Pseudovibrio sp. Tun.PSC04-5.I4: one gene and its partner. The protein of the gene in region 1 binds, or shares a complex with, the protein of each later gene. Links are inferred from orthologs where the notes say so. Each region holds a gene or a part of one and is shown on either strand. Other genes may lie near its edges.

What was found.
Region 2: the proteins of BLS62_RS13325 (region 1) and pnp are in contact, whole or in part, in a cryo-EM structure (PDB 9QH0), measured with the Escherichia coli proteins. The link is inferred for Pseudovibrio sp. Tun.PSC04-5.I4 from one-to-one orthologs.

Annotation. Positions count from the first base shown.
Region 1 is NZ_FNLB01000006.1:1,782,807-1,788,121, forward strand. Bases 252-3,702 are described here. They hold BLS62_RS13325 (Rne/Rng family ribonuclease), read left to right. Parts: upstream 252-607; coding sequence 608-3,502; downstream 3,503-3,702. Other genes in these bases: BLS62_RS13330 (pyridoxal phosphate-dependent aminotransferase), read right to left, coding at 3,569-3,702. In the rest of the region: more of BLS62_RS13330, read right to left, coding at 3,703-4,717; BLS62_RS13335 (M48 family metalloprotease), read left to right, coding at 4,898-5,315. UniProt on the Escherichia coli protein: Endoribonuclease that plays a central role in RNA processing and decay. Required for the maturation of 5S and 16S rRNAs and the majority of tRNAs. Also involved in the degradation of most mRNAs.
Region 2 is NZ_FNLB01000006.1:2,825,215-2,829,696, reverse strand. What follows is about bases 1,519-4,435. They hold pnp (polyribonucleotide nucleotidyltransferase), read left to right. Parts: upstream 1,519-1,866; coding sequence 1,867-4,005; downstream 4,006-4,435. Other genes in these bases: BLS62_RS18445 (DMT family transporter), read right to left, coding at 4,081-4,435; rpsO (30S ribosomal protein S15), read left to right, coding at 1,519-1,545. Outside these bases: tRNA pseudouridine(55) synthase TruB, read left to right, coding at 1-920; more of rpsO, read left to right, coding at 1,276-1,518; more of BLS62_RS18445, read right to left, coding at 4,436-4,482. UniProt on the Escherichia coli protein: Involved in mRNA degradation. Catalyzes the phosphorolysis of single-stranded polyribonucleotides processively in the 3'- to 5'-direction. Also involved, along with RNase II, in tRNA processing.

The sequences.
Region 1 (5,315 bases):
ACTTCGATTTGGAATTGTACTTCTAAGTGGCGAGCCATATTTTTTGAGGCTGTTTTCCTGAGATTTTCACAGTTTTTGAACTGCTCGGAACGCTTCAAATACGAATATGTGCTTTCTCTACCGTTTCCGGTTTGTTGATGTGGATGCGGTATAAACCAATTAGAATTGCATTCTGTTCGAGAACCAAGACAGAGTTTTGCCGTAACATTTGTGTTTACGGCGGGTTGTGAACAGATTTTCTGTTGCTTTGGATAAACATTTTATCCCCGAAATACCGGAGAGATAAAACAGTCTGGCGCAGGTACTGAAGTTTACAAAGGAAGCCTTGTGAGCAAGAGTTTCCAGTTTGAAAGCATACCGCCTCACGGCGGCCAAGAGAGATCATTAAAGGCGAACGGTTTGTCAAAGCTACGCGCAAATACAAATGAACACTTAGTAAGAAGCGGTGCGCCGACGTGTCTGTCGGCCCCTTCTTATCGTGTTCATGCGCGTCACCGCCTCGTTTTTTCTACCAACAACATACACAACAAGTCGACCAACCTGACGATGTTTACATCTCAGCGCCACTCGCGCCGTCTTCAGGGTTTGGTCCTAAGGAAATCACTAGATGGCAAACAAGATGCTGATAGATGCGACCCACCCGGAGGAAACCCGGGTTACGGTCGTGCGTGGGAATCGGGTTGAGGAATTTGATTTTGAGGCAGCTAACAGAAAACAGCTGCGCGGAAACATTTACTTGGCGAAAGTCACAAGAGTAGAACCATCCCTTCAGGCGGCATTCGTCGAATACGGCGGCAACCGACACGGGTTCCTCGCATTCAGCGAAATCCACCCAGACTATTATCAGCTTCCGAAAGAAGATCGCGAAGCACTTGAAGCTCAGCTTGCTGCTGAAGCCGCTTCAAACCAACGTGAGCGTGACCGCAGAGAACGAGAAGAAGCAAAACGCGAAGCTGCGATTCAAAAAGCTGCTGCAGCAAAAGCTGCGGAAGCTTCTGAGGACGTTGTTGCTGAGCTCATTGAGGCAGAAACAAGCGCACTTGAGGCTGAGCACGAAGCTGAAGCACTTGCCAATATGGACGCTCCGTTCCAGGACGACAGCGTCGAAGATATTCAGGAAGACGCTTCAGATGAAGCTACTCCTGCAAAAACTACGGCTGTTAAAACTGTGGCTCCTGCTGTGAAAGCAGAAGCAGTTGCAAACACAGAAGAACCTGACCAGTTTGAAAGCGTGGGAAATGAAGACGCACAGGAAGAACTTCCTGAGCGCCCTCGTCGTCTGCGTGACAACTACAAAATTCAGGAAGTCATTAAACGCCGTCAGCTTCTGCTGGTTCAGGTTGTAAAAGAAGAGCGCGGAAACAAAGGCGCTGCTCTGACCACCTACCTGTCTCTCGCGGGCCGTTATTCTGTTTTGATGCCAAACACAGATCGTGGCGGCGGGATCTCCCGTAAAATCACAAAACCGACTGACCGTAAGCGTCTGAAGCAAGTTGCTGGTGACCTGGATGTGCCGAACGGCATGGGCGTTATCCTGCGCACCGCAGGCGCAAGCAGAACCAAAGCCGAGATCAAGCGTGATTTCGAATACCTTCTGCGCCTTTGGGAAAACGTCAGAGAGCTTACCCTTGATTCTGCAGCCCCTACCCTCGTTTACGAGGAAGGCAGCCTGATCAAACGCTCTATCCGCGATCTGTACAACAAAGACATCGACCAGGTGATGGTTGCTGGCGAAGAAGGCTACCGTGAAGCAAAAGACTTCATGCGTATGCTGATGCCTAGCCATTCCAAGAATGTACAGCCGTACCGCGAAGCCACACCGATCTTTACTCGTTTTGGCGTCGAAGCCCAATTGGATGCAATGTTCTCACCGCAAGTAACTCTAAAATCTGGCGGGTACATTGTCATCAACCAGACCGAAGCTCTGGTCGCGATTGATGTTAACTCCGGTAAAGCAACCCGCGAACAGAACATTGAAGACACCGCTCAGGCCACAAACCTTGAAGCTGCGGAAGAGATCGCTCGCCAACTCCGTCTTCGTGATCTGGCTGGTCTTGTCGTTATCGATTTCATCGATATGGAAGAGAACCGCAACAACCGCGCAGTTGAACGCCGTCTGAAGGAATGCCTCAAGTCTGATCGCGCACGCATTCAGGTTGGTCGCATCTCCCATTTCGGTCTTCTGGAAATGTCTCGTCAGCGTATTCGTACCGGCGTTCTGGAAAGCTCATCCGTTGTATGTCCACACTGTCACGGTTCAGGGATCGTTCGTTCTGTTGAATCAGTTGCGCTACACATCCTCCGCTCATTGGAAGATCAGCTGCTGCGCGGCTCCTCACACAATTTGAGCTTGAACACGCCGAATGAAGTGGCGATGTACATTTTGAACCAGAAACGTCATCATCTGATGGATCTGGAACGGCGCTTTGGTCTAGAGATCACCATCCTTGGTGATGACACCGTGACCGACCTGCACTTTACGCTTGAGCGTGGCGAGCTTGCGACACCAAGCGAACGCACCCAGCCACTATCTGCAACAGTCCAGCCTGATACGATCTACCCTGCTGAAGAGGAAGAAGAAGACGAGATCGAAGAAGTAGAAGACGAGATCGTTGAAAACCAAGCCGAAATTGTAGAGATTGTAGAAGACAAAAAATCAGAAGACGAAGATGATGAGGACGGGAATGACCGTCGCCGTCGCCGTCGTCGTCGTCGTCGCCGGACCAGCAACGACCGCAATGAGACTGAACAGAAAGACGAGCCAGAAGCGACTGAAGAACAGCCAGCTACAGAAGAAGCTGCCTCTGAAGAAACCGTTGCTGAAGGTCCAACTGCAGAAGAGCTGGAAGACGAAGAAGATCGTCGTCGCAAGCGCCGTCGTGGCCGTCGCGGTGGTCGTCGCTCGCGTCGCAGAAATCCTGATGAAGAGAATGCAGAGGGTTCAGACGAATCTGAAGACAATGCAGACGATCAGGAAGCTGAAACGCCAAAAGCTGCTGCTGCGGAGGAAACTCCTGCTGAAGTGACGAAGGCAGAAGCACCTGCTCCAGTTACTCCAAGTGAAACACCTGTAGCAGTTGTTGAGCCTGCACCAGAAAAAACTGCGGCTCCCGCTCCTGAGGTTCAAGTTGAAAAAGCACCTGTAAAAGCTACTCAGCCTGAGAAAAAACAGGAAGAAGCTCCAGCAAAACCTGCTGTAGAAAGCAAGCCGGTTGCTCCGATCGAAGCACCGAAGCCAACCGCTGAACCTGTGAAAGTATCGGCTCCAGAGCCTGTTGCCGAACCTGTAAAAGCTGCCGCTCCAGAACCAAAGAAAGAAGCGCCTGCAACTGTTCAGGATGATGCTGAAGTCATTACTCAAAAAGCTCCAGCCAACCCAGAGACATCAACCAAGCCAGTTGTTACATCACACAAAGTGGTGAAGGGTGAAACTGTTGCGGTCAAAGGTGAAGAAGAATCTCCGCGCCGCACCGGTTGGTGGCAGCGTCGTTCTTTCTTCTAAGACAAGCTGTTTAGAACAATAAAAAGGCCCGCTCATATGAGCGGGCCTTTTTCGTTTCATGACGAACTACTTCAACCAGTGTTTCAAGCGATCAACAGCAAGTTTGACAACATCTTCCTGCCCTGCAAAAGAAAATCGAATAAATTGATGCCCGCGCGTCAGATCAAAATCCGCACCCGGTGTCGCGGCAATGTGTATTTCGGCAAGCATCCGTTGACAAAACTCCATCGAGTCATTGGTCAACTTGGTGACACCAGCGTACACATAAAACGCCCCATCAACCGGCAGCACATCAAAACCAAGTTGCGGAAGGTGCTCCAACAAGATCTCGCGATTGGCCGCATATCCCGCCTTTATCCGCTCGTAATCCTCTGAGGCATCAAAAGCCGCTGCCGCAGTCACTTGCGCCAGCTCAGGCGGCGAGATGTAAAGACTTTGCGCAATCCGCTCAACGGGCCGAACCAGCACCTCGGGTAAAACCATCCAGCCAATACGCCAGCCCGTCATGCAGTAGTACTTGGAGAAGCTATTGACGATAATTGCCTTGTCTGTAAATCGGAGCGCAGTCTCCTCCTCCATATCATAGGCAAGCCCATGATAAATCTCGTCTGAGATAAACCAGAGATCCAGTACGTCACACGCTACAACCAGCTCCTTCAATGCCTGCGGCGACATCATTGTCCCTGTAGGGTTGGCAGGGCTGGCCACCAACACACCCTTCAACGGCTTCTCCCGATGCGCTTTTTCCAGTAACTCCGGCGTCAATGACCAGCGCGTCTCAGGTCCAACCTCAATCTCCACACACTCCAGTCCCAACACCTCAATAATATTGCGATAAGCTGGATATCCGGGAGATGTAATTGCAATCCGATCACCAGGATCGAATCCCGCTAGAAAAGCCAGATTAAATCCAGCTGACGAGCCTGTAGTTGCAAAGATTCGCTCAACAGGAACCTCTAGTCCGAAATTTCGCTGATAGTACCGCGAAATACTCTGCTTTAGCTTAGGAATGCCTTGAGCTTCTGTGTAACCCAATCGCCCTGAAGATAAGTGTTCGTGAGCGACGCGCAATACAGAGTCAGGGATTGGAGCCCCAGGTTGTCCAACTTCCATATGTAAGACGTGCTCACCCGACTGCTCCAATTTATTTGCAGCATTCAACACTTCCATAGCTTGAAAAGGCAGGACCTCACTACGTTTTGATCCAGTTAATATTGACAATCATACCCCCTATTATTTCTTCTTCTGTGCGTCTGTGCTTTACTTTTTTGGGCAATCCTAGCAAATTTGCCTAATAACTGCCTAGGTTGGGTGGTTAAGGCTTATTTGAAAGTCTATGTAGTACTTTAAGTGCGAACCGCTCTGCGCCTGCCAAGCCAATCAAGGGGACTTGACGTGCAAATTAGAAACTGTGCTATGAACCGTGTGTTTCTTCCAATCAAAACACAAGCGAAAACAATCGCGCGCCACTTTCTTGTAACTGCGACCGCACTTTCACTTATTGTACCTAGCGCGGCTATCACGCCAGCTCAAGCTCAACAAAAGAAAGGCCTCCCGCTCGTTCGCGATGCAGAGGCCGAAGATTTGATGCGTGAGTACGCTAAACCAATTTTTCGGGCCGCCGGTCTTCCAGCCGGCCAAGTCGAAATTATCCTCGTCAATGACAAGAGCTTCAATGCGTTTGTTCCAGACAGCCGGAGGATGTTCATCAACCTCGGTGTGATCATGCAAGCGAAAACACCGAGCGAAGTCATCGGCGTTATCGCGCACGAAACCGGTCACATTGCCGGTAATCACCTTGTGCGTATGCGCC
Region 2 (4,482 bases), 1.0 Mb from region 1 along the record:
TGGACAAACCTCTGAACCTGACCTCTAACGATGCGTTGAGTCAGTTGAAGAGAATATTCCATCCTGAGAAGGTTGGACACGCAGGAACGCTTGATCCCCTCGCAACAGGGTGTCTGCCTATTGCTTTCGGAGAAGCAACTAAAACAGTTCCTTATGTCATGGATGGGCGCAAGGTTTATCGTTTTGAGGTAACTTGGGGCACGCAGACCACGACTGATGATGCTGAAGGCGAGCCGGTTAAAACTTCCGACGTTCGTCCGTCGGTTGACGAGATCACTGCGGTTCTATCTGAGTTCTGCGGATCCATCGAGCAGACGCCTCCGATTTTCTCGGCAATCAAAGTGGATGGTAATAGAGCGTACGATCTGGCACGTAGTGGCGAGGACGTAAAGCTTGAGCCGCGTACTATTGAAGTCCACCGCCTTGATCTTATTGAATGCCCTGATGAAAATCGTGCGATCTTTGAAGCTGAGTGTGGGAAAGGGACCTATGTTCGTGCCCTTGCGCGAGATCTGGGTGAGCGTCTCGGAACATGCGGCTGCGTAACGGAACTCCGTAGATTGCTTGTTGGCCCATTTGGTGAAGAGCAAATGGTAACTCTTGACGAGCTGCGTGCCGCAAAAGAAGCGATGAAGGTGGACTGCGAAGAAGGTGAGGAATCTCCTTTCGAAAATCCGCTCGAAAACGCAGCTCTGATGGAAACGATCAAGCCAGTCGAAACAGCACTCTACCAGTTGACTGAGCTCAGAATCACCTCGGACGCCGCAGCGCGTGTGAGACGGGGAAACTCGATTTTGTTAAGGGGCGCGGATGCTCCGATCGGTCCTGAGGAAATCTATGTGGTTTCTGGCGGAAAGCTGATTGCATTCGGCGAGGTCTCCAAAGGAGAGTTCCAACCCAAACGCGTGTTTAATCACTGATGCAAAAAAGCATGAATTGAATACGATGCTCCGACCTACTAAATGATTGGAAAGAGGTGCTTCATTGGGGCACAAATATTCGGATCCAACTTGATACCTATGGTTTCAAAGTAGGTTGGAAAATTGAAATTTGTTACACTAAGATTCCTCTGGTTTTTTGAGGGGTTTTCAGTCATAGTCCCGCCGCCGGGAAGTGTATGCTTCTTCGGTCAATATGTGCTGGCCTGACTTCGCTAGACGACATCTTGGCATTGCCCGAGATCAGTACATTGCTCTGTGAAAGAGCACCGCTCCATTTCGATGGTGTGAATTATATGTGCAGTGAAAACTGCTATGAAAATACAAGGAAAACTCGATGTCGATTACGCTAGAAAAAAAGACTGAACTGATCAAAGAATTTGCGATCAAAGAAGGCGACACTGGTTCCCCGGAAGTACAGGTTGCTATCCTTACACACCGCATTACAGTTCTGACTGAGCACTTCAAGGGCCACAAGAAAGACAACCACTCACGTCGTGGTCTTCTTAAAATGGTTGCACTTCGTCGTAAGCTTCTTGACTACGTCAAGGGCAAAGACGTTGCTCGCTACCAGACCCTTATCGAGCGTCTCGGCATTCGTCGCTAAGACGAAGTTTTTAAAACGCGGCAGCGCAAGCTTGCCGCGTTTTGCTTAAATTACTCATATATCTGTTGAAGTTATGTGAGGTTGTTTTGGAGAAGGCAGTTCTTTTCCAGAATGAAGACAGGCGAATGGGGACCTGGCAGGATTGCCAGAAACTTAAGTGCATTTGAGTTTCTTGTTGTCTTGCCCGCAATCGTTCCGCCTGAAAAGGCACCGCGCACCCCGGTTTTCAGGGTTCATAAATATGCGCGCGTTGTCGGTAAATGACAGCCTCACACTTGATGACGACCATCAAACCGGTGAGGCGAACGTTAGGATAGAGATATGTTTGATATACATCGCGTGGAAGTTGAATGGGGCGGCCGTCCGCTCATCCTTGAAACCGGCAAAGTAGCCCGTCAGGCTGACGGCGCTGTTCTGGCCACATACGGCGAGACCAAAGTTCTTGCGACCGTTGTGTCCGCGAAAACTGCAAAGTCAGGTCAGGATTTCTTCCCACTCACCGTTAATTATCAGGAAAAGGCATACGCTGCTGGCCGCATCCCAGGTGGTTTCTTTAAGCGCGAAGGCCGTCCGTCTGAGCACGAGACCCTGACTTCCCGTCTGATCGACCGTCCGATCCGTCCTCTCTTTGTAGAGGGTTACAAAAACGAAACTCAGGTTGTTCTGACTGTTTTGTCTCACGATCTTGAGAACGCACCAGACATTCTGGCAATGGTTGGCGCATCTGCTGCTCTCACCATCTCCGGCGTGCCATTCATGGGCCCAATTGGTGGTGCGCGTGTTGGTCTCATCAACGGCGAATACGTTCTCAACCCAACAGTTGACCAGATGGAAGAAACCGATCTGGACCTGATTGTTGCAGGTACCAACGACGCAGTGTTGATGGTTGAATCTGAAGCGCAGGAACTGACTGAAGAAGTCATGCTCGGCGCTGTAATGTTCGGTCACCGCGAATTCCAGCCAGTAATTGATGCGATCATTCAGCTCGCAGAAAAAGCTGCAAAGGCTCCTCGCGAACTGAACCTGCCAGATCATTCTGTTCTGTTCGCTAAAGTTCAAGGCCTTGCTGCTGAAGAACTCGGCGCTGCATATTCCATCACTGCAAAGACAGAGCGTAAAGTTGCTGTTGATGCTGTGAAGGCCAAAGTTGTTGCAGCTCTCGTAAACGGCGAAGAAGGTGCTCCTGACGCGACCGTTATCTCCGATCTGTTCAAAAAAGCAGAAGCTTCTATCGTACGTGGCCGTATCCTGGATACCGGCAGCCGTATCGATGGCCGCAATCTGTCTACAGTTCGCTCAATCGTTTCTGAAGTTGGCATGCTGCCACGTGCGCATGGTTCTTCCCTGTTCACACGCGGTGAAACTCAGGCAATGGTTGTTGCAACTCTGGGCACAGGTGAAGACGAGCAGTTCGTTGATAAGCTCGAAGGCACAACTAAATCTGCATTCATGCTGCACTACAACTTCCCTCCTTACTCTGTAGGTGAAGCTGGTCGCATGGGCTCCCCAGGACGTCGTGAAATCGGTCACGGTAAACTGGCATGGCGTGCAGTACGCCCAATGTTGCCTGCTCACCACGATTTCCCATACACACTGCGTGTTGTTTCCGAAATCACTGAGTCCAACGGTTCCTCTTCCATGGCATCTGTTTGTGGCGCATCCCTGTCCCTGATGGACGCTGGTGTTCCGCTTAAAGCGCCTGTAGCTGGCATCGCAATGGGTCTCATCAAGGAAGGCGAGCGCTACGCAGTTCTCTCCGATATCCTTGGCGATGAAGATCACCTCGGCGATATGGACTTTAAAGTTGCTGGTACTGCAGACGGTATCACTGCTCTTCAGATGGACATCAAGATCGACGGTATTACCGAAGAGATCATGACGGCTGCTCTGGAACAGGCTAAAGGCGGCCGCGTTCATATCCTCGACGAAATGTCTAAAGCAATCACAACGGCTCGTTCTGAGCTTGGTGAACATGCCCCACGCATTGAAGTCATCAAGATCCCAGTAGACAAGATCCGTGAAGTTATCGGTTCTGGCGGTAAAGTTATCCGTGAGATCGTTGAAAAGACCGGCGCTAAAGTGAACATCGAAGACGATGGCACCGTTAAGGTGGCTTCTTCTGACGGTAAAGCGATTAAAGCTGCTCTCAACTGGATCAACTCCATCGCTGCTGAGCCAGAAGTTGGCGTAATCTACGAAGGTACTGTTGTTAAGACTGTAGACTTCGGCGCATTCGTAAACTTCTTCGGCGCTCGCGATGGTCTGGTACACATTTCCCAGCTTGCTCCTCGCAAGGTTGGCAAAGTGACTGACGTTGTGAAAGAAGGCGAAAAAGTCTTCGTTAAACTCATGGGCTTCGATGAGCGCGGTAAAGTTCGCCTCTCCATGAAGGTTGTCGACCAGGAAACTGGTAAGGAAGCTCCTCGCGAAGAGGCCGCTCCTGCGCCAGCAAAAGACTAATATTTAGTCGAGTAAATTTAAAAAGGCCGCTTCAGATTGAAGTGGCCTTTTTTTATTGGCGGATCAAAAAGCTCTTTAGTTTTGAGAGGTTAATGTGTCTTTGTCGCTGCTGGCAGGTTGCCGCTGAGTTAAAATATAAACCCCACTCACAACAATAACTGCAGAGCCTACTAGGGTCATCATGTCTGGTCGTTCACCAAATATCACAGCACCTAGAAACAATCCGAATAAGAGGCGGGAATAACGGAACGGGGTAATCACCGAAACCTCACCAGCCCTCATCGCAACAGTAAGTGAGTAATAGGCTCCGACGCCAACGAATGTTGCGATGAAGATTGCAGTGCCGCTTGCAAGGTCAGGCATAATGAAACCACCATTCCAAAGCGCATAAGCCCCACCCGTTGGGATCAATACCGCGAACCCGTAGACACCCAGCTGCATATTGGAAAGCGCTGGAGGTGCTGCTCGTGTTGCCAG